4 regions of the Alishewanella sp. BS5-314 genome follow, and region 3 is predicted to be linked to each of the others. Evidence: predicted binding sites of a transcription regulator. Region 3 holds the regulator's gene; each other region holds the start of a gene.
The links. Region 3 encodes LexA, which represses DNA repair genes until DNA is damaged. Its sites were predicted from a motif close to TACTGTATNNNNATACAGTA; they were not measured.
Positions count from the first base shown of each region.

Region 1: a site for LexA is predicted at 3,087-3,106, ahead of uvrD (DNA helicase II). Genes of this name have one in related genera too.
Region 2: a site for LexA is predicted at 2,540-2,559, ahead of uvrD (DNA helicase II). Genes of this name have one in related genera too.
Region 4: a site for LexA is predicted at 3,645-3,664, ahead of dinG (ATP-dependent DNA helicase DinG). Genes of this name have one in related genera too.

Region 1 is NZ_JACEHJ010000002.1:2,722,404-2,730,452, reverse strand. It holds gene dapF (diaminopimelate epimerase) at 1-235, shown strand, start outside; partial or broken gene H1D31_RS17365 (DUF484 family protein) at 232-890, shown strand; gene xerC (tyrosine recombinase XerC) at 877-1,806, shown strand; gene H1D31_RS17160 (HAD-IA family hydrolase) at 1,806-2,513, shown strand; gene H1D31_RS17155 (hypothetical protein) at 2,506-2,895, opposite strand; gene uvrD (DNA helicase II) at 3,180-5,348, shown strand; gene H1D31_RS17145 (GNAT family N-acetyltransferase) at 5,349-7,424, shown strand; gene H1D31_RS17140 (hypothetical protein) at 7,491-8,049, shown strand, end outside.
Region 2 is NZ_JACEHJ010000002.1:2,733,459-2,741,507, forward strand. It holds gene H1D31_RS17200 (DUF484 family protein) at 1-344, shown strand, start outside; gene xerC (tyrosine recombinase XerC) at 331-1,260, shown strand; gene H1D31_RS17210 (HAD-IA family hydrolase) at 1,260-1,967, shown strand; gene H1D31_RS17215 (hypothetical protein) at 1,960-2,349, opposite strand; gene uvrD (DNA helicase II) at 2,633-4,801, shown strand; gene H1D31_RS17225 (GNAT family N-acetyltransferase) at 4,802-6,877, shown strand; gene H1D31_RS17230 (hypothetical protein) at 6,944-7,735, shown strand.
Region 3 is NZ_JACEHJ010000001.1:881,947-889,995, reverse strand. It holds gene plsB (glycerol-3-phosphate 1-O-acyltransferase PlsB) at 1-1,340, opposite strand, end outside; gene lexA (transcriptional repressor LexA) at 1,477-2,100, shown strand; gene coxB (cytochrome c oxidase subunit II) at 2,519-3,589, shown strand; gene ctaD (cytochrome c oxidase subunit I) at 3,593-5,179, shown strand; gene H1D31_RS04145 (cytochrome c oxidase assembly protein) at 5,188-5,742, shown strand; gene H1D31_RS04140 (cytochrome c oxidase subunit 3) at 5,744-6,622, shown strand; gene H1D31_RS04135 (DUF2909 domain-containing protein) at 6,629-6,838, opposite strand; gene H1D31_RS04130 (SURF1 family protein) at 6,860-7,594, shown strand; gene H1D31_RS04125 (hypothetical protein) at 7,581-8,049, shown strand, end outside.
Region 4 is NZ_JACEHJ010000002.1:1,702,827-1,710,875, forward strand. It holds gene H1D31_RS12315 (class I SAM-dependent methyltransferase) at 1-487, opposite strand, end outside; gene H1D31_RS12320 (TonB-dependent receptor plug domain-containing protein) at 557-3,181, opposite strand; gene dinG (ATP-dependent DNA helicase DinG) at 3,666-5,726, shown strand; gene H1D31_RS12330 (sulfite exporter TauE/SafE family protein) at 5,760-6,548, shown strand; gene H1D31_RS12335 (primosomal replication protein) at 6,545-7,111, shown strand; gene H1D31_RS12340 (histone deacetylase) at 7,111-8,049, shown strand; gene H1D31_RS12345 (tryptophan 2,3-dioxygenase family protein) at 8,020-8,049, opposite strand, start outside.

The DNA.
Region 1 (8,049 bases), on a different contig from region 3:
CAATCCGCAGCATATTAAACTGCGGGTATGGGAGCGCGGAGCCGGCGAAACGCTGGCCTGTGGCACCGGTGCCTGCGCGGCAGTGGTGGTTGGCCAGTTACAAAAGAAACTCGCGCAACAAGTACGGGTGGATTTACCGGGCGGTAGCCTGCAGATCCGCTGGAATGGACCTGGCCAACCGGTAAAAATGACCGGCCCGGCTGAACATGTTTTTGATGGACAATTGACGTTATGACCGACACCCTGATAAAAAGCCAGGAACTGGTTGCTGCTTCGGTAGTGGCTGATTATCTGCAACAACACCCGGACTTCTTCCAGCATTATCCGGAGCTGCTGCCATTGTTGCGCCTGCCGCATCAGCAACGCGGCACCGTATCGCTGGTCGAGCGCCAGCTGGAGCTGCAACGCGAAAAAATCCACCTGTTACAGGAAGATATTACCCGTTTAATGTCGGTAGCCGCCAGAACGAACATATTTTTCTGGCGTTAAATGCCTTGCATATCGCGGTGCATCAGGCCAAGAGCCTCACTGATGTGCAACAGGCATTACAGGCCTTTGCCGATGCTATGCCGCAGGTGAAATATTGCCGTTTGCTCGGGCTGGAACAGCCAGGTGCGGATCTGAGCCCTTATCAGCTGCTGCTAAGCCGTCGTCTGCAACAACAGCCGGTATATCTGGGCCGGCTGAATAAAGAAGAACAGCATGATATCTTCCCGGCCAAGGTGCATTCAGTGGCCTTGCTGCGGATTGACCAGCAAGACACGCCACTGGCGATCCTGGCCTTTGGCAGCGAGCTGGATGATCATTTCCAGCCCGAGATGGATGTCTTATTCCTGCGCCACCTGGTGACCTTACTGGCACTGGTGCTGCCTGCTTATGTCAACGCCTGAGCTACCGCTGCACTGGGCTGAACCGGTGCAGCAGTTTCTCAACTACCTGAAGCACGAACGTGGCTATAGCCCGCAAACGCTGAGCAGCTATCAGCAGCAACTGACAAAACTGGGCCTTGCGCTGCATGCTGAAGCAGCCAGCTGGTTTGTGCTCAGTGAACAACAATTGCAACGACAGTTTTTACGCTTCCGCAAAAGCGGCCTCAGTGCCCGCTCACTGAGTCTGGCGGCCTCAGCACTGCGCAGTTTTTACCGCTACGGTATCAGCCAGCAGTGGTTAAGCCAGAACCCGGCCGATTATCTCAAGCTGCCAAAACCGGACAAAACCCTGCCCAAACAGCTGGAAATTGAACAAATCAGCCAGTTGCTGAGCTTTGACAGCCACGACGATATTCTGGCCTGCCGCGATAAAGCGATGCTGGAGCTGTTTTATTCTTCCGGCTTGCGGCTGACCGAGCTGGTTGCACTGAATTTGCCGGATTTACAACTGAGCGAAGCCTTAGTGCGGGTTACCGGTAAGGGCAATAAGCAACGCCAGTTACCGGTTGGCCGGATGGCGCGCTCGGCGCTGCGCGAATGGCTGGTGCAGCGCCCGGCGCTGTTAGATGCAGATACGCCAGCCGCCGATCAACAGGCACTGTTCTTAAGTATCGAGCGGCAGCGTATTTCACCGCGCCAGGTCAGAGAACGGGTTTTACACTGGGCTAAACAACAAGGCTTGGGGCAACAGTTACATCCGCATATGCTACGTCACTCTTTTGCCAGCCACTTATTGCAATCCAGTGGCGACCTGCGCGGCGTACAAGAGCTATTGGGCCATGCCAATCTCAGCACCACCCAGGTGTATACCCACCTGGATTTTCAGCATCTGGCCAAGGTTTATGATAGCGCCCATCCAAGGGCCAGGAAGAAATAATGCAATTATTTAAAGCCTTACAACCTATTTCGGTATTGTCTTTCGATTTAGACGATACCCTGTACGACAATAAACCAGTAATTGCCGCCGCCGAAGCTGCCATGCTGCACAGTCTGGCACAGCATGCCCCGATCACCCGCGGTTACGACAGTGATTTTTGGTGGCAGCAGCGCCGTTTACTGGCTAAGGCCACACCGGAGATCCGCCATGATTTAGGCCGTTGGCGTCTACTGGGTATTGAAGCCGGCTTAGTCAGTTTAGGCTTAAGCCAGTGTGAGGCAGGCGAGATTGCCGAACTGGCTTATACCGCATTCTGGCAGGAACGCACCAATATCAAGATCAAGCCGGAAGTCAAAGCGCTGCTAACGGCGCTGGCCAGCCGTTATCAACTGGTTGCGATCACCAATGGCAATGCCTGTATTCAGAAAATGGGCTTAGGCGAGTTATTTGAGTTTAGTCTGCAAGCCGGCCCGGATGGCCGAATGAAACCCTACGCCGATTTATTTCTTACCGCCGCCAACCGGTTACAAACCGCGCCACAGCATATTCTGCATATCGGCGACAGCCACCGTGCCGATGTGATGGGCGCGCTAAATGCCGGTTGCCAGGCCGCCTGGTTGGATCACCTACAGCAGCCGGTCACTATCCTGCCGCATCTGCGCCTGACAGCGCTGGCACAGCTTGCCGCCCTTCTGGATGCTAACTAGCACGTGGTTTATGTTGACGAAAACCGGCCACAATCCAGCTGAGTATCAGATAGATTAATAGCGGTGGTAATGTCGCTAATACCAAGATAAAAATCAGATTTTGTCGCTTAGCCTCGGTAACTTGAGTAAGTTGCGCTTGGTAGTGAGCCAACCATTGTTCCGGGCTTAAAGGTGAACCAACAAGAATTTGTTCAAATACCCCTCCATCATCAGAGACTATCGTATCTTGCTGCGCCTTTTGATAACGCTCTACTGTTGCTTGTAGTTCAGCAATGCTGCTTTCGGCAACAGTAAACTGGGAATATGCAATATAAGCCAAATAACTTAGCCAGGTAACAACGATGACAAAGTAGATTCTCTGCCATCCATTTAAACCTTGCATTAATTTACTCCTTTAAATTTCCATTCATACCATTTTAGTTGGCCAACGCAACAAGGTGTTTGTATTCTTTATTTGCCAAAAAACTAACAACTTGAACCTATCATATAAATACCCCCCTCACAAGGCGCACGATCTGTACACCTATTACCCTATTTGGATAAAGGCTTTCTAAAACATCTCAGGAAGATAGTAACTGGTTATTTATCCACTAAATCACCCCTCTGACTTGGCGCCCCGCTGCTGGCTGTTATAATGCCCCGATACTAAGTAAACGAGGCCAACTAATGGATGTTTCTTACCTGCTGGACGGGCTAAATGATAAACAACGCGATGCGGTAGCGGCCCCCCCGCAACATATGCTGGTACTGGCCGGGGCCGGTAGTGGTAAAACCCGGGTGCTGGTGCATCGCTTAGCCTGGTTAATGCAGGTAGAGCGGGTTGCGCCCTACAGTTTGCTGGCCGTAACCTTTACCAATAAAGCGGCGCAGGAAATGCGCGCCCGGATTGAAAGCACCATTGGCGTCAGCCTGAATAATCTGTGGATGGGTACCTTTCATGGCCTGTCACACCGTATGCTGCGCGCCCATTATCAGGAAGCCGGTTTACCGCAAGGCTTTCAGATCATCGATTCTGACGACCAGTTACGGCTGGTGAAGCGGGTATTAAAAGCGCTGAATCTGGATGAAAAGCACTGGCCAGCCAAACAGCTGCAGTGGTTTATCAATGCCCGTAAAGATGAAGGCCAACGCCCGGGTATGCTGGACGCCGGTGGTGATTACAGCCTGGCGCAAATGATTAAGATCTATGCCGCGTATCAGGAAATGTGTGATCGCGCCGGTCTGGTCGATTTTGCCGAAATCTTGCTGCGCAGCTTTGAGCTGTTAAAGCAGAATGCCGAGGTGCGCGGCCACTATCAGCAGCGTTTCCGCCATATTCTGGTCGATGAGTTTCAGGATACCAACGCCATTCAATACCAGTGGCTGCGATTGCTGGCCGGCAGCAGTGCTAAGGTAATGATTGTCGGTGACGATGATCAGTCGATCTACGGTTGGCGCGGCGCCCGCGTTGAAAATATCCAGCAGTTTTTAAAAGATTTTGACGGGGCGGATACCATCCGCCTGGAGCAAAACTACCGCTCCACTGCAACAATTTTGAAAGCTGCCAATGCGGTGATCAGCAATAACCAAAGCCGGCTTGGCAAAGATCTGTGGACCGACGGTAGCGAAGGCGAAAGTATTTCGCTGTATACCGCCTTTAACGAGCTGGATGAAGCCCGCTTTATCGTCAGCCGTATCCGCGACTGGCATAACAAGGGTAATCCGCTCACCGATACTGCCATTCTGTATCGCAATAACGCCCAGTCACGGGTGTTGGAAGAGGCGTTAATTCAGGATGGTTTACACTATCGTATCTATGGCGGCCTGCGCTTCTATGAACGGCAGGAAATTAAAGATGCGCTGTCTTATCTGCGGCTGATTAACAACCGTCAGGATGACGCGGCGCTGGAGCGGATTATCAATACACCGGCCCGCGGTATCGGTGATACCACCCTGGATAAAGTACGGCAGCAAGCGCGCGCGCAGGGGCAGACGCTATGGCAGGCATTAGAGCAACTGTTGCAGGAAAAGCAGCTTAGTGGCCGTGCGGCGAATGCCATCGCGCAATTTATGCAGTTAATTGGCCAGTTGGATGCTGAGCTGACCGAGCTGCCACTGCACGAGCAGGCTGAACATGTGATCAAACAATCCGGGCTCTATGCCATGTATCAGGCGGAAAAAGGTGAGAAAGCCCAAACCCGTATAGAAAACTTAAACGAGCTGATCACCGCCTGCCAGAACTTCGACAGCCCACTGCTGGAAGAAATGAGCCCGCTGTCGGCGTTTTTATCTCAGGCGGCGCTGGAAGCGGGTGAATATCAGGCGGAAGAGCATTCCGATGCGGTGCAGCTGATGACGTTGCACACCGCCAAAGGTCTGGAATTCCCGTTAGTATTTGTGTGTGGCCTCGAGGAAGGTCTGTTCCCCAGCCAGCAAAGTGGCGATGACCCGATTAGGCTGGAGGAAGAGCGACGCCTTTGTTATGTCGGCATGACCCGCGCTATGCAAAAGTTGTATTTATGCCATGCCCAAAGCCGCCGTTTATACGGCCAGGAACAATATCCGAAACCGTCGCGCTTCTTACGCGAGTTGCCGGCCGAGTGTGTCGAAGAAATCCGTTTAACCACGCAGGTTAGCCGGCCGCTGGTTAATAACCGCTTTAGCGGTGCCGCCAGCCACAGCGCCTTTGAAAACACCGGCTTTAAGCTCGGGCAACGGGTGCTGCATGAAAAATTTGGCGAAGGCACTGTCCTGAATTACGAAGGCAGCGGCCCGCAATCGCGCATTCAGGTCAACTTTGATCAGTTGGGCAGCAAATGGCTGATGACCGCATATGCCCGGCTGGAAGCGATCTAAATGCGACTGCAGCAGCTCGGCCAGTTGTTACAGCAGGCCGCTGCACAGCGGGTACGGCTGCCAGTATGGCTGCAAGGTGAGCCTGCCGCCTTATTGCACCTTGCCAAACAACTGCTGGCGCAGTTTGCGCCAGAGCGTTGTTGGTGGCTGGGGAGTGAGGCTCCGGAGCAGTGCACAGCGCTTAAGCAGGCGAAAGCGCATCAGTTGCTGGGCACCGAATGTGACTGGCTGGTGATTAACGCCTGTAGCGGCTTTAACGGCGATCAGATCGCCGCTGCCAGTGGCGCCCTAAAAGCGGGTGGCTTGTGGCTGCTGCTGACACCGCCTACCGACAGTTGGCTGGCACAGCCCAATCCGGACCATCAGCCGTTATTATCCTACCCACTGACGCCGCAGGCCGGCGCGCAAGGCTTTACTGCTTTTTGGCGCAATACTTTGCAACAAGCCAATCTGTTGCACGCCCAACTTACAGCGGATGGCGATATTCAGATCCTGCAACAACCCACTTTTCCCCCGCTAGCCGTGGCGGCTGAGTGTCAGCCGCCTTTTAAAACTGCCGGGCAGCAGACAGCCGTGGCGGCTATTGTAAAGGTAGTAACAGGTCATCGCCGTCGCCCGCTGGTATTAACCGCCGATCGCGGCTGTGGTAAGTCGGCTGCACTGGGGCTGGCCGCAGCAGAGCTGGCTAAGCAGGGAAAACAGCGTATCCTGATCACGGCCCCCTCCCAGCTTCAGGCCAGTGTTGCTCTTGCGCACTTCGCCAACCAGGTCCAGCAAGCGCAGCAAAATGTCCTGCAATTTATCGCGATTGACCAGTTATTGGCTGAGCTGCCAGTCGCTGATCTGGTGCTGGTGGATGAAGCTGCAGCCCTGCCGGCCCCGCAATTACAACAGCTGGTTAATCACTATAGCCGCTTGGTGTTTGCCAGCACCGAGCATGGTTACGAAGGCACAGGCCGGGGTTTTCAGTTAAGGTTTCAGCCTTATTTAGCGCAACAATGTCCTGACTGGCGGCAGCTACGCTTAACCGAGCCAATCCGTTATCAAGCGCAGGATCCGCTGGAGCAGTTAATCCGGCACAGCTTTCTGTTAAAACTGGACTTGCCCGAGCCTGCATACGACAGTACTCAAGCTGTGCTGTTAAAGCATTATCAACATCACGACTGGCTGGTCGAGCCGGAAAAGCTGCAGCAGGTCTTTGCTTTGCTCAGCTTTGCCCACTATCAAACCCAGGTTAAAGATTTACTGGCGTTATTAGAAAACGCTGCTCTCGCGGTGTATACGCTGGAGCAAAACGGCCAATTACTTGGCTGTATGTTGCTTAGCAGCGAAGGCGAGTTTAGCGCCGAACTGGCAGAGCAGATCTATCAGGGCAAGCGGCGGGTACAGGGGCATCTGCTGGCGCAAAGTCTGGCCTTTCATCTTGCCGAGCCCGGATTGGCGTGCCTAAAACTAGCGCGCATTATGCGCATCGCCATAGTGCCCGGCTTACAACAGCTTGGGCTGGGTAGCCAGCTACTGCAATTGGTCAGTGATGAACTTAGCCGCCGTGGTTATCATTATCTTGGTAGTAGCTTTGGCGCCACGCCGAGCTTATTAGGTTTTTGGCAGCGCAATGCTTTTTTGCCAATCCGCCTCGGTCAACAACTGGATAAAGCCAGCGCCGAACCTTCGGTACTGGTATGTAAAGCCTTACAGGGTGACACTGCTACGGTCAGCCGTCTGGCTGAACATTTCTCGCAGCAACTGTATCTGGAGCTCAGCGAATACCCGTCGGATCTGCAACCTGCATTAATGCTGCAGCTGGTTAAACCGCCACTGCGTATCCTTAGCCCTTTTGAGCGACAGCAACTTAGCTTGTTTGCCAACGGGCAACGACCTTATGAACTGGTGGCAACCTTGCTGGTCTATTGGTTTAACCAGCACCGGTTACAGTTAGATCCGCTGGCAACTGCCGTCTTTATCGCCCGTTGCTGGCAAAGACAGCCCTGGTCACTGCTTGCCAAGCGGTTTCAACTCGCCGGTAAAGCCGCCATTATTAAACTGATGCAGCAAAGCGTCGCCAAACATCATTAAACAGCGCAGAAATAGTGGGGCTGGCTGCCGAAAGCTGGTACAGTCAGGAAAATTTGCGGAGACCTTATGCTTAGTCTGTTATCGTTGTTACTTGCCACCAGTCAGCCGAGCCTGGAACACCTTAGCCAGTCCGAGCGCAGCCTGCTCCAGGCCGCCTTGGCAGCGCAGCAAGCTCATAGCGTGCTAAGCGTGCAATATGAAGCATGCCAATCACAACGCGACTACCGTCAGGCCGGTTTACCGGATTTGCAGCTGTTACGCTCGGCGATCGAGGCCAAACTGCAGCTGCCATATCAGAATTTCCTGTTCGCCAGCCGACAAGCCGGTGACTGGCAACGCCTACAACCGCGTGACCCTCTGCAAGCTGGTAGCTGTGATGAATTTAACCGCTATCGTGAGAATCTGGATCAGTACGAGTTACAACTGTTTGCATTGGAGATTGCCGAACCACTGGCAAGCAGTTTAACTGCTAACCAGAACGAAGCTGCAAGCGCACAGCAGTTGCTGCTATTACGCGGTTATTTGCAACGCTCCAGCAGTGTTGCCATCGCCCGGGTATTCGACCGCAGCCAACTAAATGCGATCGAGCAGGCCAATTTTCTGCATCCCGACTATCAGAGTCGTT
Region 2 (8,049 bases), on a different contig from region 3:
TACAGGCCTTTGCCGATGCTATGCCGCAGGTGAAATATTGCCGTTTGCTCGGGCTGGAACAGCCAGGTGCGGATCTGAGCCCTTATCAGCTGCTGCTAAGCCGTCGTCTGCAACAACAGCCGGTATATCTGGGCCGGCTGAATAAAGAAGAACAGCATGATATCTTCCCGGCCAAGGTGCATTCAGTGGCCTTGCTGCGGATTGACCAGCAAGACACGCCACTGGCGATCCTGGCCTTTGGCAGCGAGCTGGATGATCATTTCCAGCCCGAGATGGATGTCTTATTCCTGCGCCACCTGGTGACCTTACTGGCACTGGTGCTGCCTGCTTATGTCAACGCCTGAGCTACCGCTGCACTGGGCTGAACCGGTGCAGCAGTTTCTCAACTACCTGAAGCACGAACGTGGCTATAGCCCGCAAACGCTGAGCAGCTATCAGCAGCAACTGACAAAACTGGGCCTTGCGCTGCATGCTGAAGCAGCCAGCTGGTTTGTGCTCAGTGAACAACAATTGCAACGACAGTTTTTACGCTTCCGCAAAAGCGGCCTCAGTGCCCGCTCACTGAGTCTGGCGGCCTCAGCACTGCGCAGTTTTTACCGCTACGGTATCAGCCAGCAGTGGTTAAGCCAGAACCCGGCCGATTATCTCAAGCTGCCAAAACCGGACAAAACCCTGCCCAAACAGCTGGAAATTGAACAAATCAGCCAGTTGCTGAGCTTTGACAGCCACGACGATATTCTGGCCTGCCGCGATAAAGCGATGCTGGAGCTGTTTTATTCTTCCGGCTTGCGGCTGACCGAGCTGGTTGCACTGAATTTGCCGGATTTACAACTGAGCGAAGCCTTAGTGCGGGTTACCGGTAAGGGCAATAAGCAACGCCAGTTACCGGTTGGCCGGATGGCGCGCTCGGCGCTGCGCGAATGGCTGGTGCAGCGCCCGGCGCTGTTAGATGCAGATACGCCAGCCGCCGATCAACAGGCACTGTTCTTAAGTATCGAGCGGCAGCGTATTTCACCGCGCCAGGTCAGAGAACGGGTTTTACACTGGGCTAAACAACAAGGCTTGGGGCAACAGTTACATCCGCATATGCTACGTCACTCTTTTGCCAGCCACTTATTGCAATCCAGTGGCGACCTGCGCGGCGTACAAGAGCTATTGGGCCATGCCAATCTCAGCACCACCCAGGTGTATACCCACCTGGATTTTCAGCATCTGGCCAAGGTTTATGATAGCGCCCATCCAAGGGCCAGGAAGAAATAATGCAATTATTTAAAGCCTTACAACCTATTTCGGTATTGTCTTTCGATTTAGACGATACCCTGTACGACAATAAACCAGTAATTGCCGCCGCCGAAGCTGCCATGCTGCACAGTCTGGCACAGCATGCCCCGATCACCCGCGGTTACGACAGTGATTTTTGGTGGCAGCAGCGCCGTTTACTGGCTAAGGCCACACCGGAGATCCGCCATGATTTAGGCCGTTGGCGTCTACTGGGTATTGAAGCCGGCTTAGTCAGTTTAGGCTTAAGCCAGTGTGAGGCAGGCGAGATTGCCGAACTGGCTTATACCGCATTCTGGCAGGAACGCACCAATATCAAGATCAAGCCGGAAGTCAAAGCGCTGCTAACGGCGCTGGCCAGCCGTTATCAACTGGTTGCGATCACCAATGGCAATGCCTGTATTCAGAAAATGGGCTTAGGCGAGTTATTTGAGTTTAGTCTGCAAGCCGGCCCGGATGGCCGAATGAAACCCTACGCCGATTTATTTCTTACCGCCGCCAACCGGTTACAAACCGCGCCACAGCATATTCTGCATATCGGCGACAGCCACCGTGCCGATGTGATGGGCGCGCTAAATGCCGGTTGCCAGGCCGCCTGGTTGGATCACCTACAGCAGCCGGTCACTATCCTGCCGCATCTGCGCCTGACAGCGCTGGCACAGCTTGCCGCCCTTCTGGATGCTAACTAGCACGTGGTTTATGTTGACGAAAACCGGCCACAATCCAGCTGAGTATCAGATAGATTAATAGCGGTGGTAATGTCGCTAATACCAAGATAAAAATCAGATTTTGTCGCTTAGCCTCGGTAACTTGAGTAAGTTGCGCTTGGTAGTGAGCCAACCATTGTTCCGGGCTTAAAGGTGAACCAACAAGAATTTGTTCAAATACCCCTCCATCATCAGAGACTATCGTATCTTGCTGCGCCTTTTGATAACGCTCTACTGTTGCTTGTAGTTCAGCAATGCTGCTTTCGGCAACAGTAAACTGGGAATATGCAATATAAGCCAAATAACTTAGCCAGGTAACAACGATGACAAAGTAGATTCTCTGCCATCCATTTAAACCTTGCATTAATTTACTCCTTTAAATTTCCATTCATACCATTTTAGTTGGCCAACGCAACAAGGTGTTTGTATTCTTTATTTGCCAAAAAACTAACAACTTGAACCTATCATATAAATACCCCCTCACAAGGCGCACGATCTGTACACCTATTACCCTATTTGGATAAAGGCTTTCTAAAACATCTCAGGAAGATAGTAACTGGTTATTTATCCACTAAATCACCCCTCTGACTTGGCGCCCCGCTGCTGGCTGTTATAATGCCCCGATACTAAGTAAACGAGGCCAACTAATGGATGTTTCTTACCTGCTGGACGGGCTAAATGATAAACAACGCGATGCGGTAGCGGCCCCCCCGCAACATATGCTGGTACTGGCCGGGGCCGGTAGTGGTAAAACCCGGGTGCTGGTGCATCGCTTAGCCTGGTTAATGCAGGTAGAGCGGGTTGCGCCCTACAGTTTGCTGGCCGTAACCTTTACCAATAAAGCGGCGCAGGAAATGCGCGCCCGGATTGAAAGCACCATTGGCGTCAGCCTGAATAATCTGTGGATGGGTACCTTTCATGGCCTGTCACACCGTATGCTGCGCGCCCATTATCAGGAAGCCGGTTTACCGCAAGGCTTTCAGATCATCGATTCTGACGACCAGTTACGGCTGGTGAAGCGGGTATTAAAAGCGCTGAATCTGGATGAAAAGCACTGGCCAGCCAAACAGCTGCAGTGGTTTATCAATGCCCGTAAAGATGAAGGCCAACGCCCGGGTATGCTGGACGCCGGTGGTGATTACAGCCTGGCGCAAATGATTAAGATCTATGCCGCGTATCAGGAAATGTGTGATCGCGCCGGTCTGGTCGATTTTGCCGAAATCTTGCTGCGCAGCTTTGAGCTGTTAAAGCAGAATGCCGAGGTGCGCGGCCACTATCAGCAGCGTTTCCGCCATATTCTGGTCGATGAGTTTCAGGATACCAACGCCATTCAATACCAGTGGCTGCGATTGCTGGCCGGCAGCAGTGCTAAGGTAATGATTGTCGGTGACGATGATCAGTCGATCTACGGTTGGCGCGGCGCCCGCGTTGAAAATATCCAGCAGTTTTTAAAAGATTTTGACGGGGCGGATACCATCCGCCTGGAGCAAAACTACCGCTCCACTGCAACAATTTTGAAAGCTGCCAATGCGGTGATCAGCAATAACCAAAGCCGGCTTGGCAAAGATCTGTGGACCGACGGTAGCGAAGGCGAAAGTATTTCGCTGTATACCGCCTTTAACGAGCTGGATGAAGCCCGCTTTATCGTCAGCCGTATCCGCGACTGGCATAACAAGGGTAATCCGCTCACCGATACTGCCATTCTGTATCGCAATAACGCCCAGTCACGGGTGTTGGAAGAGGCGTTAATTCAGGATGGTTTACACTATCGTATCTATGGCGGCCTGCGCTTCTATGAACGGCAGGAAATTAAAGATGCGCTGTCTTATCTGCGGCTGATTAACAACCGTCAGGATGACGCGGCGCTGGAGCGGATTATCAATACACCGGCCCGCGGTATCGGTGATACCACCCTGGATAAAGTACGGCAGCAAGCGCGCGCGCAGGGGCAGACGCTATGGCAGGCATTAGAGCAACTGTTGCAGGAAAAGCAGCTTAGTGGCCGTGCGGCGAATGCCATCGCGCAATTTATGCAGTTAATTGGCCAGTTGGATGCTGAGCTGACCGAGCTGCCACTGCACGAGCAGGCTGAACATGTGATCAAACAATCCGGGCTCTATGCCATGTATCAGGCGGAAAAAGGTGAGAAAGCCCAAACCCGTATAGAAAACTTAAACGAGCTGATCACCGCCTGCCAGAACTTCGACAGCCCACTGCTGGAAGAAATGAGCCCGCTGTCGGCGTTTTTATCTCAGGCGGCGCTGGAAGCGGGTGAATATCAGGCGGAAGAGCATTCCGATGCGGTGCAGCTGATGACGTTGCACACCGCCAAAGGTCTGGAATTCCCGTTAGTATTTGTGTGTGGCCTCGAGGAAGGTCTGTTCCCCAGCCAGCAAAGTGGCGATGACCCGATTAGGCTGGAGGAAGAGCGACGCCTTTGTTATGTCGGCATGACCCGCGCTATGCAAAAGTTGTATTTATGCCATGCCCAAAGCCGCCGTTTATACGGCCAGGAACAATATCCGAAACCGTCGCGCTTCTTACGCGAGTTGCCGGCCGAGTGTGTCGAAGAAATCCGTTTAACCACGCAGGTTAGCCGGCCGCTGGTTAATAACCGCTTTAGCGGTGCCGCCAGCCACAGCGCCTTTGAAAACACCGGCTTTAAGCTCGGGCAACGGGTGCTGCATGAAAAATTTGGCGAAGGCACTGTCCTGAATTACGAAGGCAGCGGCCCGCAATCGCGCATTCAGGTCAACTTTGATCAGTTGGGCAGCAAATGGCTGATGACCGCATATGCCCGGCTGGAAGCGATCTAAATGCGACTGCAGCAGCTCGGCCAGTTGTTACAGCAGGCCGCTGCACAGCGGGTACGGCTGCCAGTATGGCTGCAAGGTGAGCCTGCCGCCTTATTGCACCTTGCCAAACAACTGCTGGCGCAGTTTGCGCCAGAGCGTTGTTGGTGGCTGGGGAGTGAGGCTCCGGAGCAGTGCACAGCGCTTAAGCAGGCGAAAGCGCATCAGTTGCTGGGCACCGAATGTGACTGGCTGGTGATTAACGCCTGTAGCGGCTTTAACGGCGATCAGATCGCCGCTGCCAGTGGCGCCCTAAAAGCGGGTGGCTTGTGGCTGCTGCTGACACCGCCTACCGACAGTTGGCTGGCACAGCCCAATCCGGACCATCAGCCGTTATTATCCTACCCACTGACGCCGCAGGCCGGCGCGCAAGGCTTTACTGCTTTTTGGCGCAATACTTTGCAACAAGCCAATCTGTTGCACGCCCAACTTACAGCGGATGGCGATATTCAGATCCTGCAACAACCCACTTTTCCCCCGCTAGCCGTGGCGGCTGAGTGTCAGCCGCCTTTTAAAACTGCCGGGCAGCAGACAGCCGTGGCGGCTATTGTAAAGGTAGTAACAGGTCATCGCCGTCGCCCGCTGGTATTAACCGCCGATCGCGGCTGTGGTAAGTCGGCTGCACTGGGGCTGGCCGCAGCAGAGCTGGCTAAGCAGGGAAAACAGCGTATCCTGATCACGGCCCCCTCCCAGCTTCAGGCCAGTGTTGCTCTTGCGCACTTCGCCAACCAGGTCCAGCAAGCGCAGCAAAATGTCCTGCAATTTATCGCGATTGACCAGTTATTGGCTGAGCTGCCAGTCGCTGATCTGGTGCTGGTGGATGAAGCTGCAGCCCTGCCGGCCCCGCAATTACAACAGCTGGTTAATCACTATAGCCGCTTGGTGTTTGCCAGCACCGAGCATGGTTACGAAGGCACAGGCCGGGGTTTTCAGTTAAGGTTTCAGCCTTATTTAGCGCAACAATGTCCTGACTGGCGGCAGCTACGCTTAACCGAGCCAATCCGTTATCAAGCGCAGGATCCGCTGGAGCAGTTAATCCGGCACAGCTTTCTGTTAAAACTGGACTTGCCCGAGCCTGCATACGACAGTACTCAAGCTGTGCTGTTAAAGCATTATCAACATCACGACTGGCTGGTCGAGCCGGAAAAGCTGCAGCAGGTCTTTGCTTTGCTCAGCTTTGCCCACTATCAAACCCAGGTTAAAGATTTACTGGCGTTATTAGAAAACGCTGCTCTCGCGGTGTATACGCTGGAGCAAAACGGCCAATTACTTGGCTGTATGTTGCTTAGCAGCGAAGGCGAGTTTAGCGCCGAACTGGCAGAGCAGATCTATCAGGGCAAGCGGCGGGTACAGGGGCATCTGCTGGCGCAAAGTCTGGCCTTTCATCTTGCCGAGCCCGGATTGGCGTGCCTAAAACTAGCGCGCATTATGCGCATCGCCATAGTGCCCGGCTTACAACAGCTTGGGCTGGGTAGCCAGCTACTGCAATTGGTCAGTGATGAACTTAGCCGCCGTGGTTATCATTATCTTGGTAGTAGCTTTGGCGCCACGCCGAGCTTATTAGGTTTTTGGCAGCGCAATGCTTTTTTGCCAATCCGCCTCGGTCAACAACTGGATAAAGCCAGCGCCGAACCTTCGGTACTGGTATGTAAAGCCTTACAGGGTGACACTGCTACGGTCAGCCGTCTGGCTGAACATTTCTCGCAGCAACTGTATCTGGAGCTCAGCGAATACCCGTCGGATCTGCAACCTGCATTAATGCTGCAGCTGGTTAAACCGCCACTGCGTATCCTTAGCCCTTTTGAGCGACAGCAACTTAGCTTGTTTGCCAACGGGCAACGACCTTATGAACTGGTGGCAACCTTGCTGGTCTATTGGTTTAACCAGCACCGGTTACAGTTAGATCCGCTGGCAACTGCCGTCTTTATCGCCCGTTGCTGGCAAAGACAGCCCTGGTCACTGCTTGCCAAGCGGTTTCAACTCGCCGGTAAAGCCGCCATTATTAAACTGATGCAGCAAAGCGTCGCCAAACATCATTAAACAGCGCAGAAATAGTGGGGCTGGCTGCCGAAAGCTGGTACAGTCAGGAAAATTTGCGGAGACCTTATGCTTAGTCTGTTATCGTTGTTACTTGCCACCAGTCAGCCGAGCCTGGAACACCTTAGCCAGTCCGAGCGCAGCCTGCTCCAGGCCGCCTTGGCAGCGCAGCAAGCTCATAGCGTGCTAAGCGTGCAATATGAAGCATGCCAATCACAACGCGACTACCGTCAGGCCGGTTTACCGGATTTGCAGCTGTTACGCTCGGCGATCGAGGCCAAACTGCAGCTGCCATATCAGAATTTCCTGTTCGCCAGCCGACAAGCCGGTGACTGGCAACGCCTACAACCGCGTGACCCTCTGCAAGCTGGTAGCTGTGATGAATTTAACCGCTATCGTGAGAATCTGGATCAGTACGAGTTACAACTGTTTGCATTGGAGATTGCCGAACCACTGGCAAGCAGTTTAACTGCTAACCAGAACGAAGCTGCAAGCGCACAGCAGTTGCTGCTATTACGCGGTTATTTGCAACGCTCCAGCAGTGTTGCCATCGCCCGGGTATTCGACCGCAGCCAACTAAATGCGATCGAGCAGGCCAATTTTCTGCATCCCGACTATCAGAGTCGTTACATCTTCCGGCTGGAACAGGGCTGGCGTAGCGTCATGCCAGTCTATATGGGTATGCATAGCCAATTTAATGAACAGGATATCGCCAAACAAGCCAGTGAATGGCTGATCTTTCTCGATACCCAAAAGCAATTTATCGCCGCCAGGCCATTAACAGAGGTATCGGCATTGCTTGCAGAGCTTGGCCCTGCCGAATGGACTTTTGATCTTAATGGCAATTTGATCCGCAAATAGTTACTGCTGCGGATCTTTGTCGTTTATGCAAAGTCGGCGACAGCTAGCTCTCTGTTAGTAACTTCTTGTATTCCTTGGTTAGTCTTTTTTATCACTATCGCAGGATGACTCCGGTACGGCGGGCGTACCGGAGTCTGGGTGTGGTGTACTCGTTTAGTTTGGCGCTTCGTGCAGGGCGTGCGTAGTCGTAGTGCGGCGTGTCATTGATGGCACGGATATCGCTCGCTGTGATAAGTCTTTGGTGGGGTTTGGCTTAATCTTGTCTATCACTATCGCAGAATGACTCCGGTACGGCGGGCGTACCGGAGTCTGAG
Region 3 (8,049 bases):
TTTTGCTTACCTGAGCCCTGCAGTTCGCTAAGGTAGGTATTGACCTCCATCACATGCTCGTAACCCAGATACACCGGTACCAGCGTGACCGGGCGATCGATACCGCGTAGCATCGACTGTACTGTCATCGCCAGCATGCCGGTTTTGGGCTGCAACAGCCGGCCGGTGCGGCTGCGACCGCCTTCAGTGTAATACTTGACGGCATAACCTTTGATAAACAACAAACTCAGGTATTCACGGAATACGGCTGAGTACAGCTTGTTGCCACTAAAGCTGCGTCGGATAAAGAAAGCGCCACCGCGGCGGAAAATGGTACCGGCTGGCCAGAAGTTCAGATTAATACCGGCCGCAATATGCGGCGGCACCAGGCCCTGATGATAGATGATGTAGCTAAGTAATAAGTAATCCATATGGCTGCGGTGACAGGGGACATAGACAATTTCGTGCCCTTTTTGTGCCAGCTCGCGCAGCTGATCGGCATTTTTTACCTTGATACCGTAGTAGAGTTTTTGCCATAACCAGCTAAGGATACGGTCGCCAAAGCGCAGTGTCGAGGTGCGGTAGTCTGCGGCAATTTCCTGCAATAACTTGCGGGCTTCCTGCTGGGCCGCCTGATAACTGATGCGTTTAGTCTCGGCCTCGTCGGCAATGGCCTTTTTCAGCGCCGGTGAAGCCAATAACGCATTAAATAACTGATTACGTTGCATCAGTTTGGGCCCGGTTGCCGCCAGCCGTTGCCGGTAAAAGTGGATCCGCGACATCCGTAACAGTTTACGCGCCGTTTCCGGTGCGGAACCAAACTGGGCCGCCATTTGTTGCAGATCCACGGGTTTACTCAGTCGCACCAGCGTATGGCGTCCGGAAATTAGCACAATAAGTAATTTTGCCAGCCAGTTTGGTGAGTGTGCTTCGCCAATCAGCCATTTAATGCTGTTCTCTTTACCCGGTGCCCGGCCCCATAAAATGGCAGCCGGCATTAACTGCGCTCTTAGCTCAGGCTGTGCCAGATGGGCGGCTAACAATTGCTGGCCTTGTTGCAGGGCCCGGGTTTTGCCACGCCCGCCGATCAGCCGGTGTGGTTGCTCCAGAAACAGGGTTCGTGGTAATAGCTGTGACCCTAATTGCACCTTCGATAGCGGATCAGGTAATTGTAACTGCTGACATACCCGGCGTAAGGTTGCCAAATCGCTGGCGGACTCAGTATGGCAGATATACAGCAAGGGCCGTCCGGGCTCGACTCCAAGCGCATGCAGAGGATTATCGGGCACAATTTTATATTTCACCAACAGCCGGATGGGCCATCGTAACAGTTTGGTAAACAGCTTAAAGCCTGACAACATAACCTTACTGACCTGAAAAAAATGGGCGCTAAGAATAGCATAGCTGATCATAGCAGCAAGTTTTGTTCGCGCTGAAAACTTGGCAAGGCCAGAAAGACTGTATATACTCACAGTAAATACTGTATGGGTAGCCAGCATGAACAGACCTCTTACTCCACGACAGGCAGAAATTCTGCAGCTGATTAAGGATTATCAACAGGAAACCGGTATGCCGCCGACGCGGGCAGAAATTGCCGTGCGGCTGGGCTTTAAGTCAGCTAACGCAGCGGAAGAACATTTAAAAGCTCTGGCCAAGAAAGGTGTGATCGCGATGTTACCCGGCACCTCTCGTGGGATCCGTTTACTGGAAGAGGACGCGCCCCCGGAGCAACTGGGTTTGCCATTAATTGGTAAAGTCGCCGCCGGTCAGCCGATCCTGGCAGCAGAGCATGTCCAGGATCATTACCAGATCGATGCCAACCTGTTTAAACCGCATGCTGATTTCTTATTGCGGGTGCAAGGTATGAGTATGCAGGATATCGGTATTCTGGATGGCGACTTACTGGCCGTGCACAAAACCCAGCAGGCGCAGCCAGGTCAGGTCATCGTCGCGCGGGTCGATGATGAAGTCACGGTAAAACGCTTTCAGCGCGATGGCCATCAGGTATTGCTGTTACCGGAAAATCCGGATTTTGAGGTGATAAAAGTTGACTTGCGACAGCAATTTTTCGCCATAGAAGGCTTGGCAGTTGGGGTGATCCGTAACGGTAGCTGGTTATAATTTATAAAATTTCTCAATAGCTTATTTTTAAAAGTGCTGGTATGACCTGTTGGTTTTATCGGCACTTTTGCATTTTAGGGGTTTACATAATCTTCATCCTGGATAATTCTTAGACGGTAGCCGGCGAAAAAATAACAACAGGTGTGCCGCTACTGATTTCAGCGCTAGCCTCGAAATCAACCCAAGAACAATAACAATAATAAATTGCGAAACTTATATCCCCGAATCTTTAAGGATGAAGGGTATAGCACATAGATTCGGTTGGGTGGGTAGTAAAAAAACCGTGTAGTTCTGTGTACTTGGTTTCTGCAATTTGCTTTGCAAATGACAGAGGAGAAGTACAGTGACAAACGCGCGTTGTCTGCTTTGGTCGCTGCCGACCCTGCTTTTTGCCGCATCGGCAAATGCATCAACATCCATGCCTTTAAATATGACCCGGGGCGTTACGGAAATTAGTCAGCAGGTTTATCAACTGCATATGACAATTTTCTGGATTTGTTGCGTTATCGGTGCAGTGGTGTTTGGGATCATGTTCTGGTCCATCATTCGCCACCGCAAAGCGCGGGGAGTGCAGCCGGCTCAGTTTCACGAAAGCACTAAGGTTGAAATTCTGTGGACCGCCATTCCGGTGGTGATTCTGATTGGTATGGCAATACCTGCCACCAAAACCTTAATCGCGATGGAAGATACCTCGGCTGCAGATGTCACCGTATTAGTGACGGGCTCGCAGTGGAAGTGGCATTACAAATATCTTGATCATGAGATCGAATATTTCTCCCTGTTGGCTACCCCACGTGAGCAAATTGCTAACAAGCTGGCCAAAGGCGAGAACTATCTGCTGGAAGTTGACCGGCCGCTGGTGATCCCCACCGGTAAAAAAGTTCGCTTTCTGATGACCTCTGACGACGTGATTCACTCCTGGTGGGTGCCCGCCTTCGCCGTTAAAAAAGATGCTAACCCCGGCTTTATTAATGAAGCCTGGACCCGGGTTGATGAGCCTGGCATTTATCGTGGTCAGTGTGCTGAGCTCTGCGGTAAAGATCATGGCTTTATGCCAGTAGTAGTGATTGCGAAAGAGCCTGCGGATTACCAGGCCTGGGTGGTACAGGAAGAAGCCCGTATTGCCGCAGCAAAGGCAGCAGAGCGTGAATTACTGGCGATGAATATGGACATGGCAGAACTGATGGCTACCGGTGAACGGGTGTATCAGGGCTGGTGTGTTGCCTGTCATCAGGCCAGCGGTAACGGTTTACCCGGCATCTTCCCGGCGATCCGCGGCAGTCAGCTGGTGCTGAATGACCGGCGCGCCCATATCGATATTATCGTCAATGGTAAACCTGGTACGGCGATGCAGGCCTTTGGCCGGCAGCTCAGCCTGAAAGAACTGGCCGCGGTCATTACCTATACCCGCAATGCCTTTGATAATAATACCGGTGATGCCGTGCAGGCTGCGGATGTTTACGCTGTGCAGCAGGGTAAGGGAGAGTAAGCGATGTCAGCTATTACACATGAACACGAGCATGACCATGATCATGACCATAAGCCAACCGGGATAAAACGCTGGCTGTTTACTACTAACCATAAAGATATCGGTACCATGTATCTGGTGTTTGCTTTAGTGATGTTCTTTATCGGTGGCAGCATGGCGATGGTGATCCGGTTGGAACTGTTCCAACCCGGCATGCAGTTTGTTGAGCCGCAATTTTTTAATCAGATGACCACAGTACATGGTCTGATTATGGTGTTTGGGGCGGTGATGCCAGCCTTTACCGGCTTGGCGAACTGGATGATCCCGATGATGATTGGCGCCCCGGATATGGCGTTGCCCCGAATGAATAACTGGAGCTTCTGGATCCTGCCGTTTGCGTTTCTGATCCTGTTGCTGAGTTTGTTTATGCCGGGTGGTGGTCCGGATTTCGGCTGGACCTTCTATGCCCCGCTATCCACTACCTACAGTAATGACAGCACGGCGCTCTTCGTGTTTTCGGTACACATTATGGGGATTTCCTCAATTATGGGTGCCATCAACGTGATCGTCACCATCTGGAATATGCGGGCGCCCGGGATGACCTGGATGAAGATGCCGCTGTTCGTCTGGACCTGGTTTATCACCGCTTTCCTGCTGATTATGGTGATGCCGGTACTGGCGGGCGCTGTTACTATGGTATTGACGGATAAGTATTTTGGCACCAGCTTCTTTGATGCGGCCGGTGGCGGCGATCCGGTATTGTTCCAGCATATTTTCTGGTTCTTCGGTCACCCGGAAGTTTACATTATGATCCTGCCGGCATTTGGTATTGTGTCGGCTATCATACCGACCTTTGCCCGCAAGCCGTTGTTTGGTTATGCCTCTATGGTTTATGCCACCGCCAGTATCGCAGTCTTATCGTTCCTGGTTTGGGCGCACCATATGTTTACCACCGGTATGCCGGTATTTGCCACGCTGTTCTTTATGTATTGCACCATGCTTATTGCCGTGCCGACCGGCGTGAAGGTGTTTAACTGGGTCGCAACCATGTGGCGTGGTGCCATGACCTTTGAAGTCCCGATGATGTTTGCACTGGCCTTTATCGTACTCTTCACCATCGGTGGTTTTTCCGGTTTGATGCTGGCTATTACGCCGGCGGACTTCCAGTATCACGATACCTACTTTGTAGTGGCGCATTTCCACTATGTACTGGTATCCGGCGCGGTGTTCTCCATTATTGCCGCTGCCTACTACTGGCTACCGAAATGGACCGGCTATATGTACGACGAAAGATTAGGTCAGCTGCATTTCTGGTGTTCGCTGATCTCGGTCAATCTGTTGTTTTTCCCAATGCACTTCGTTGGCCTGGCGGGTATGCCACGGCGGATCCCTGACTATGCGCTGCAATTTGCCGACTTCAATGCCTTTATCAGCGTGGGTGGCTTCCTGTTTGGCTTATCGCAGCTGATTTTTGTCTGGGTAATCGTCAAATGCGCCCGCGGCGGCGAAAAAGCGACCGCACAGGTATGGGAAGGCGCTGAAGGTCTGGAATGGCAGGTGCCGTCGCCGGCTCCTTACCATACCTTTGATACACCGCCGGAAGTGAAATAGGAGGCCCTATGCAGCTGCATCGGACTTTGGTAAGCAAACTGCTACTGGTAACGGTACTAATGTTTGGTTTTGGCTTTGCGCTGGTGCCACTTTACGACGTGTTCTGTGAAGTCACTGGCATCAATGGCAAAACCTCAAATGTACCGGCTACGGTACTGGCAGATGGTATTGATACCAGCCGTGAAGTGACCATTGAGTTTCTGGCCAGACCGAATAAAGACATGCCATGGATTTTTCAGCCGGAGATCCGCCGTTTGACGGTACATCCGGGTGAGGTGCATGTGATGAATTATCTGGCCGAAAATCCAACCGGCCGGATGATTGTCGGTCAGGCGGTGCCCTCAGTTTCGCCCGGACAGGCCGCTTTGTATCTGCATAAAATCGAATGTTTCTGCTTTACCCAACAACAACTGGCAGCTGGCAATAAGATGCTGATGCCAGTTCAGTTTTACGTTGATCCGGCTCTGCCTGCGCAGTTCAGCACTATTACGCTGAATTACACCCTGTACGATGTGACAGCTAACTGGCAGGGCAGTGCCGCTACTGAAAATCTTGGGGAATAAGATGAGTAAAACGTACGAAAAATATTATGTCCCGGCGCAAAGCCCCTGGCCGATCGTCGGTGCCGTGGCGTTATTTTGTATCGCCTTTGGCGCCGGTCACTATGTTATTGATATGAGTAAACAACAAACTGGCTTTGGTGGTTGGTTATTGTTACTGGGCTTAGCCATTCTGGTCTTTATGCTGGTTGGCTGGTTCCGCAATGTGATTGATGAGTCCATGTCTGGCTTGTATAGCAGCCAGATGGATCGTTCGTTCCGGCAGGGCATGAGCTGGTTTATTGTGTCGGAAGTGATGTTCTTTATGGCCTTTTTCGGTGCCTTGTTTTATGGCCGGGTCATTGCGATGGAATGGCTGGGAGGAGCAAGCAATAATGCCATGACCTTTGCCATCCTGTGGCCGGATTTTCAGCCGGTATGGCCACTGGTAAAAACACCGAGTGGTATAGAAACTCAGGCCATGCCAGCCTGGGGTTTGCCGGCGATTAATACGGCTATCCTGCTGATTTCCTCGGTCACACTGCACTTTGCCCATACCGGTCTGGAGCAGAATAAACGGGGTCAACTAAAGGGCATGCTGTTTGTTACCCTGTTGCTGGGGGTGATCTTCTTATGCCTGCAGGGCTACGAATATGTGCACGCCTATCGCGATCTGGGCTTGCGGCTTGATTCCGGCTTCTATGGCAATACCTTTTACCTGTTAACCGGTTTCCACGGCCTACATGTGACGCTGGGCGCCCTGATCCTGTTCTTTGTGTTTCTGCGGGTGCTGAAAGGACACTTTACGCCAGAAAAACACTTCGCGTTTCAGGCCGGAGCCTGGTACTGGCACTTTGTTGATGTGGTTTGGGTGTGCCTGTTCTTCTTTGTTTATGTGTTGTAACGCGGCCTAGTAAGGCCGCGGGTTGGGTGTGATCAGGCCGGTGGCAATCGCCAGCAGGATCAGGCCCAGGGCGATGGCAGAATACAGGACCCTGCGGCCGAGAAAGTGCGACATTGGCAGGGTACTCTCCTGTTGTCGCACCATTGCCACCCCGGCTCTGGCCAGATTAAACACGATAAAGATTAACAGTGCGCCGATAATGATTTTAATAAGCATAGCTACTCCGGAGTCTGACTGATGCAGTTTAAGTTGTTCGGTCAATTATTTACGGTTAACCGGGTCTGGTTATTAATTACTCTGACCGCTTTTGCCATTTTGATCAAGTTATCACATTGGCAATGGCAACGGGCAGCCGAAAAAACCGTGCAGTTACAGCAGATCGCCGCAGTGCAGCAGCAGGGACCAGTGAGCGGCCGGCAGCTGCTGGCGGGTTCTGCAACTGAACTGGATGGTGCTTTGCTTAGCGACACCGGCTATTGGGTTCCACCCTACATCTGGTTGCTGGATAATCAAATTCTGCACGGCAAGGTTGGCTACGATGTGATTATTCCGGTGCAATTTGCGGATAGCAGTACGCTGGTGCTGGTGAATCTGGGCTGGCTCGCTGCCGGCCACAACCGGCAATTGCTGCCCGAGCCGCAGATCCCGGCAGAAATCGCGATAGCGGCCCTGGTACGCAGCCGGCCGTCTAATGCACTATTGCTGGGGCAGAATCTGGAAGGCGACAGCTATCCGATGCGCATGCAGCAAATCGACTATGCCCTGCTGCAACAACAATTACCCTGGTCACTGTATCCGGCGGTGTTGTATCAGCAGCAGGAATCTGACTTTATCCCCCATTATCAGCCGGTGGTGATGCCGCCGGAAAAACACCGTGGTTATGCCTTGCAATGGTTTGGTCTGGCGATCGCGGTGCTGGCCGTCGGACTGGCGACCAGTTGGCAACGAGAGAAAAACTATGAACAAGAATAAATTTCTGCTGTTGTTTATCCTGTGCTGTGCCCTGCCACTGTTGCTGGCGAAGCTGGTGCTGGAATTAGGTTGGTTCAACCCGGGCAGCTCCAGTCGTGGTGACTGGTTAAGCCAGGAAGTTTACCTGTTGCCTGACGCCGGTAAGGTGCCCAAGCACTGGCGTATCGTGGTCGTCGCTGAGCAATGTGCTACTCCCTGCCAGCAGGCGCTGCATACCGTTAAGCAGTTATATATTGGTTTGGGCCGCAAGCAAAACCAGGTGCAGCCGGTGCTGCTGGGGCAGGCCAGTCTGACCGATTATCCGATGTTTACCCAGGCCGAGACCCCGGCCGCCCTGAGTGCCGACTTACAGCAACATATTGTGTTGGTTGATCAACGTGGTCTGGCGCTTCTGAAGTATCCGCTACCGGCCCAGGCCGAACAGATGGCCGCTACGGCGAAAGCGATTCGTGCCG
Region 4 (8,049 bases), on a different contig from region 3:
TTGCCAGAGCTGTCTCGTGGCTATGCATGATCGCTACCAAGCGGCCACCAGGCTTTAATACCCGCACCGCTTCGGCCAGGCTAAGCTCTAACTTACTGTATTCCAGTGCAAACTGACTGACTAATAAATCCATACTTTTTCTGGCAAAAGGTAACTGTTCCATCGCTATCTGTGGGTAAAAGCGGATTGTTGCTGCCAACTCTGCATAACGGGGTTGCTGGGCCAAACCTGCTTGTGGCCGGATTGCCGCCGCATCCAGCGCCAGAATACGCCATTCTTTCTGCTGTAACAGCCTCTGCTCGGCGAGCAACAGCGCCAGAGCACCATTACCAGTGCCCAGATCAGCAATCAAAGCGTCATTAGGCAAATCTGCCAACTGCGTCTGCCAAAAATGCGCCAGCTCCCCCTGATAACCTGTTGCCGCTTCGCCCTCAGCAAAACTGTTCAGACTAGTGGTTGCTTGCCAGTATGCTGTCCAGTGTTCCATTGTTACTCCTGTTTTGCACAGATAAAAAAAGGCGGGCTATGCCCGCCTTTTTAACTTAGGGTTACAACCTTAGAAAGACTGGCTGTAACGTACGTAGGTTTGACGACCCCAACCATCATACAGGTCGAAGTTATAATCACGACCGTCGTATGGGCGCAGTGAAGGTAACTTCTCGAAAATGTTCAGAGCACCAACAGTGATCTTACCATCCCAAGGCAGGTTGTAGCTAACTTGCAGATCGTGCGTCACATAGGTACCCCAGTTACCATCACGTGGGGCGTTAGCTGAGTTCACACAACCGTTACGGTTAGCAGCACCACCTGGAGTCTGACCCAAACCACAGCGGAAGCTATTGCCGATCAGGTTCAGGTTGTAGGCCACATCGATGTCACCGAACACATACACGTTCTGTAAGGTTGCACGCATCTGCGGGAAGCCAGGATCTTTCACGAAATTACGGCCACCCTCGTCATAGTTACGAGTGTAGGCAATTTGCAGGTTCTGGTTCAGACGACCGAAAGCACCGAAGTCAAAGTTGGTGCGGGCGTTGAGGTCGATACCATCAGTGTTAACTTCACCCTCGTTACCATAACCGGCCAGAACTTCGCTGATAGAACCGTTCTGACGACGGGTAATACCGATACCAGCTGGCAGTGAATCACCGGCAGCTAAACGCTCCAGGATTGTAGAAGGACCGAAATAGGTGATCTTGTTGGTGATCTTAGTATTCCAGTAGTCAACTGAGAAGTTCAACCAGTCAGTTGGCTGATAAGCCAGACCCACAGTGTACTGGTCAGATTGCTCTGAGCTCAGGTTAGGGTTAGCACGGATAAAGGTGTCAACCTGAACCGGACAAGAACCTAATACAGCACAAGTCTGCGCATCGTTAACCGATACCGCAGAGAAGGTCGTCTTCTGCGTCAGGATTGGCAGCGTTGGAGCACGGAAACCCTGGCCCCAAGATGCACGCATTACCAGACCGTCCATTGGCTCAAAACGGAAAGACACTTTTGGTGCGAAGTCATTACCGTAATCTGAGTATTTGTCGTAACGGCCAGCTAACGACATTTCCAGGTTATCCAGAATTGGTACCAGCGTTTCGAAGAAGGCTGATTTCACGCTACGGTCACCACCAGCTGAGTTACCGGCTGAACCACCAATCTGGCCAGCTTCTGACAGCGAGTCATACTGATCCTGATAGTCTTCTTTACGGTATTCGGCACCCAGAACACCCTGAACCATACCGGCGCCAACTTCGAACATATCGAAAGAACCGCTGATATAGGCTTCGTCCTGGTTAAAGAATGAAATACGAGAAATAGTGGCTTTCATCGCATTCAGCACATCTTCGTCGTTCGCACTTGGACGCTGTAAGTCATAGATACCGCGTTCGATATAATCCCAGGCGGTAGAACGTACGATATAGTTGTAGCCGATATCATAGGTCTTGCTGCGGTTACGACGTACACCGAAGTCAAGATCTACATTGCCTAACATACCTTGAGCACCAACCAGGAAGTCAGAACCTTCGTTATTTACGTAACCATCACGGTTACCTAAGGCGGCGTAACGGTGGTAAATTTCGATTTCACGTGGTGCGCCGATTGCCGGGTTAAATGGCACGGCATTCGGGTTAGCCGGGTTGTAGAACCAGGCGTTCGGGTTGGTTGGGTTGTTTACGCTGGTCGCAGATACTGGTGCCCAGTCCGGAGCCGGAGCATAACGACCGAAAGAAGCAGACTTGGTTGCAGATGCATTCATATACACTTGCCAGTCGTCAGTCACCTGATGACGGGCTTTAACGAACATAGATTCGTTGCGGGTAGAAGCTTCGTTAGCGTTAGTGGCGTTGAAGTTGTACTGACAACGTGGCTCGCCAGAGATTGTCGTAGCGATAAAGTTTTCTTCAGAACAGCCACCTGGAATAGCAGAGAAGTTACCGGTAAAGTCTGCGTTGATCCAGTTGTTACCATAAACAGAGCTGCCTGGTACTACCCACGGGTAATCGCGTTCAAATACGATGTCGCGTTTGTTCCAAGACACACCACCAATCAGGCTGGTTTTGGCATTAGATGAACCAAATACTACTGAACCGCTTTCAGTGTCGCCACCTTCTTTCGGAACAGAAGCTTCACCCATGCTGACGTTAAACTCAACGCCGTTAAAGTCTTTACGGGTAATGATGTTAACTACACCACCCATTGCATCAGAACCGTACATCGCAGATGCACCGTCTGACAGAATTTCAATCCGCTCTACCGCACCGATAGGAATAGAGTTCAAATCCTGGCTATCACCAGTTGAAGGTGATTTTGGCAGACGACGGCCGTCGACCAGCACCAGAGTACGGTCAGAGCCTAAACCACGCAGGTTGATTGAAGCGGTGCCTTGGGCAGAGCTACCTGATTGTGGACGGAAAGAACCGGTTGAGTTGAAGGTAGTGCCGCGCAGTAAGTCTGATACCGACAGCTGACCAGACATATCGATCATTTCACGATCGATAACCGTTACTGGTAACGCACCTTCCAGGTCCGTACGTTTGATACGTGAACCTGTTACTTCAATCCGCTCAACTTTAGCGGCTTCTTCTTCCTGCTGTGCGTCTTGTGCAACAGCAGTACCGGCGAACGCTGAAGCGGCACCGAAAGCGATGGCTAAGCGCACAGCCTTGCTTAATTTATTATTCGAGTACATGTATTTCTCCCTGGACCACATTGAGTGATTCTGTTTTTCAGTTACTGGATTTAAGACGGGGTTATTTCTTATTAACTGAAACTGACCCCGAGTAACGCGTCCTGATAATAAACGCAATTTTTCCGCAGGGTCAACCGCTTTTACGGAACAATTTGCATAAATACTGGTCATCACAGAGCGAAAGCTATCCGCAGCGGCAGCCATAAAAGATCGGAAGTTTTACAAGAAGCTAGCATTTCGCGTAAATTCAGCGGCAATTTACCGAAAACCTGACCGCAACCAGCCCCAAACCGCATAAAAAACCAGCAACACTGCCGAATGCCTGATTTTAAATGTAAACTATTTCTTACTATAAAAAACTGCTCTTACCACCGAGCAATTGCTCATTTTCTCATCATGCGCACGGCAAAGTGACAATAACTGACGACTAGTCACTGCGGCCAAAGCAGGGTAAACTTGGCAAAACTGTAAAGATATACAGCCTATGCTTAGTGAGCAACTGAAACAGCAAATCCGGCTTTGCCATCAAAATTTACGCCAACACTTACCGGGTTACCGGGCACGCCCCGCGCAAAATAAGCTAATTGCCGAGATCAGCAAAATTATTGCCGGCGACTACCACCGGCAACAACGTTTAGGTTTAATTGAAGCCGGTACCGGCACCGGTAAATCTCTGGCCTATATTTTGGGTAGCCTACCCTATGCGCTGGCCCATAACAAAAAGCTGGTCATTGCCACCGCGACAGTGGCACTGCAGGAACAGCTGGTGAATAAGGATTTGCCGTTTTTTCTGACACACAGCAGCCTGCAGTTTAACTTTACCCTGGTTAAAGGCCGCCAGCGCTATGCCTGTATTGAACGCTTACAGCAATTAATTGAGCAACCCACCTTATTTGCCGATGCCGATTTTTGCCCGGATGCGGCCCAGCAGGCCTTGTTACAACGGCTGCTTAGTGACTGGCAACACCGTCGCTGGTTGGGCGATCGCGATACGCTAACCGAAGCAGTGCCGGATTCACTGTGGCAACAGTTACAGGCCGATGCCCATATCTGTCATAAGCAACAACGGCAACATCTGCAGTGTCCCTTTCATCTGGCCCGCGCAGAAATTGCTGATTCAGACGTGCTGGTGGTAAATCATAGCCTGCTGTTGTCCGATCTGCTGGCAGGTAATGCGGTGTTACCGGCAGCGGAAGACTGCATCTATGTGATAGACGAAGCCCATCATCTGGCTGATTGCGGCCGGGACTTACTCAGCGCCAGCGCCCAGTTAAGCCAGCAACAAGCCTGGCTGGAGAAGGCCCGCAAGCAACTGCAGGTGCTGCAAGGGCTGTTGACCGAGCGTAGCTTAAAAGACCTGTTAAAGTTAGATGACTTACTCAGTGACTTTGCCGCTGCGCTTAAACCTGTTGAACGCAGTTTAAAAGACTTTTTACCGCAGTGGTTTAATCAAGCTGAGCAAACAGAGTACCGCTTTCCGCATGCGGCCCTACCGCGGCTATGGCAGCAACAGGCCGAACCCTTGGCAGAAACCAGCAATAAAGCCTTAACGACCACAGAGCGGCTACTTAACGAATTACAACAACAACTGACCGAGCAACCGAAATTGCTGCGCAGCCAACCGCAGCTGATCCATGAACTGGCCAGCCTGCGCTTAAGGCTCGAGCAACAACAACAACTGTGGCAACTGCTGGCGCAACCACAAAAAGACATTGCCAGCCAGGCACGCTGGCTAAGCCGCACCAGTGCGCAGAGCCCGCTGTATTTACATGCCTGCCCGCTGAGTGTCAGTTACAAGCTACAACAGTTATTATTTCAGCCGGCCTTTGCCGTGGTGCTCTGCTCAGCCACACTCAGGCTACTGAACAGCTTTGAACATGCCAAACGCGAGCTGGGCTTACTGGACTTCGACGCACTGCAGTGTTTACAGGTCGACTCGCCCTTTGCCTATGCCGAGCAAGCGGAAATTATTTTACCTCCTACCCGCTGTGAGCCGACCGATCCAACCTTTAGCCAGGAGCTAATCCGTTTATTACCAGGTTATCTGGATCACCCCGCTGGCACACTGGTGCTGTTTGCCTCTTACTGGCAGATGCAGGAAGTCGCCAGTGCGCTGCGTAGCAGCGGTTTTTCGATACTGGTACAGGGGGAAGCCTCACGACAGGCCCTGTTGCAGCTGCATCAGGAAAAGGTACAGGCCGGTGGCAGCAGTATTTTATTCGGCACCCAAAGCTTTGCCGAAGGTCTGGATCTGCCGGGCAAGTTGCTGACTAACCTGATTATCACCAAGCTGCCGTTTGCGGTGCCGACCTCGCCGCTGGAGGCAGCCCAAAGCGAGGCGATTAGCGCCCGCGGCGGCAATGCGTTTTTACAACAGAGTTTACCGGCAACTGCGAAGAAACTGGTACAAGCTTGTGGTAGACTGCTGCGACAAGAGCAGGATCACGGTCGTATCGTGATCCTGGACCGGCGGCTGGTGACTAAAAGCTATGGCAAGGCTATGCTGGATACGCTGCCGCCGTTTCGCCGAACCATTCAATACTGACTGTTGCAGCAGTAAACCTAACAGGACCTGGCCTTGCTTGTGGATCTGAATCTGACCTTTGAACTCTTATTACTGCTCTGTGGTGTCGCCTTTATCGCCGGCTATATTGATGCCATTGCCGGTGGCGGTGGTTTATTGACGGTACCAGCCCTGCTGACGGCCGGTTTACCGCCGCATGTGGTACTGGGCACTAACAAACTGGCGGCAACCTTTGGCTCCTTTACCGCCTCCTTAACCTATTATCGTAAGCAGCTATTTAACCCACATTACTGGCGCAACAGTTTAGTCTTTACCGCCATCGGTGCCCTGCTCGGCACACTGGTGGTCGATCAACTCAGTACCGCGCTGTTAGAAAAGATCCTGCCGTTACTGATCCTGTTTGCCGCCATCTATACCCTGTTTAACCGGATGCAGCCGGATGACCGCCTGACACTACCCAAACCCGGGCCAAAACTGTACTGGCAACAACGGGCACAGGGCCTGACGCTGGGTTTTTATGATGGCGTCGCCGGCCCCGGCGCCGGTGCGTTCTGGATGGTGTCGACTATGGCGCTATATAAAATTAATCTGCTGCTAACCAGTGGCGTCGCCCGTACCATGAACTTTGTCAGTAACGGTTTTTCGCTGGCGGCCTTTATCGTGCTGGGACATGTGCATTTTACCCTCGGTATTGCCATGGGGCTGTGTCTGATGCTGGGGGCTTATCTGGGCGCTCACTCGGCGATCCGCTTTGGCAGCAAGTTTATCCGGCCGGTATTTATCTGCGTGGTGATCGCCATAGCGGTGCGTCTGGCCTGGCAAGCCTGGAGTAACGGCGGATGAGCACCTTATCAAAGGCGCAGCTGGCCCGGCTGGCGCAGCAGCTACAGCAGCTGTGGCAACAGGCCAGTGAGTTAGATCGGCAACCGGCAGCAGGTAAACCTCAACACTGGTTTGATTCCGCCTTGTTTAGCGTGCACTCGCCTTACCTGGCTGATTATGTGGCACAAAGCCAGCGTCATCTGGCGCATTTAACTGAACAAGGGCAGCAGTTATCGGCCGCCGCCAGACAGCGGCTAACCGAACGCTTGCAACAACAAATTGAGGCGCTGCTACGCGCCTTTGTGAATAGTCCGGTGCGGCAAAAACATGCTAAAACCCTAAAGCAGCGCAGTAAAGCCGTGGTACAGCAACTAAGCGCCAGCAGCCAACAACTGTATCAGCAATTATCCGACTATCAGCAATTTGAAAGCCGGTTACAGGATATGCTGCGCCTGGCGGCACAAGATCAGAGTCAGGAAGGCACTACTAAGCAATTACAGCTACAGGCCCGCCTCGGCCGTTGCCGGCGCGCCATCGATGAAGTGGAGCAGCAGATCCAGCAACTGGAAAGCGGGAAAAGCTAATGTCTGCCCAGCTACCGCCATTGATCTACCACCCTTGCTACAGTGAACTAACGCTACCAGCAAACCATCGTTATCCGATTGGCAAATACCGCACCCTATATCAGCGACTGCTCGCGCTGGGCGTGCCGCAGCGCGCGTTTTATCTGCCACAAGCTATTAAAGCGCAAGCGCTAGAGCTTTTACATGAGCCGGCCTATGTCAACGCCCTGTGTCACGGCACCCTTGATGCCAGGGCAATGCGCCGGATTGGCTTTCCGTGGTCGCCAGAGCTGATTACACGTTCACTGACCTCGCTGGGTGGCACCTTACTTTGCGCTGAGCTGGCATTGGAGCAGGGTTTGGCACTACATTTAAGCGGCGGCTATCACCATGCCTTTTATGCTGAGGGCAGTGGCTTTTGCTTATTTAATGATTTGGCCTTTGCTGCCCTTAGCATACAACAGCGCGGCATCGGGCCGATTCTGATATTTGATTGTGATGTACATCAGGGCGATGGCAGCGCAGCACTGTTTGCCGATAACAGCGGCATTATTACCGCGTCACTGCACTGTGAAAAGAATTTCCCGGCGCGCAAACAACGCTCAGACTGGGATATCGGCCTGGAGCGGGACTGCACCGATAAGACTTATCTAGAAGCCGTAAGCCAGAGCCTGGATACCTTACTGCGTTGGTATCAACCGGAGCTAGTGCTCTATGATGCCGGCGTCGATATTCACCGCCAGGATGACCTGGGCCTGCTAAATATCAGCACCGCCGGAGTATTGGCACGCGATACGCTGGTATTGCAACGTTGTCATGACGCCGGTATTCCGGTCGCCGCAGTGATAGGTGGCGGCTATCAACGCGATCTGCAGGCGCTGACTCAGGTGCACCTGCAGTTGTTTAAAGCCGCCTTTGCCGTTCAGGGCTCAGCGCTGTGGCGCGAAATAGAAACCTAG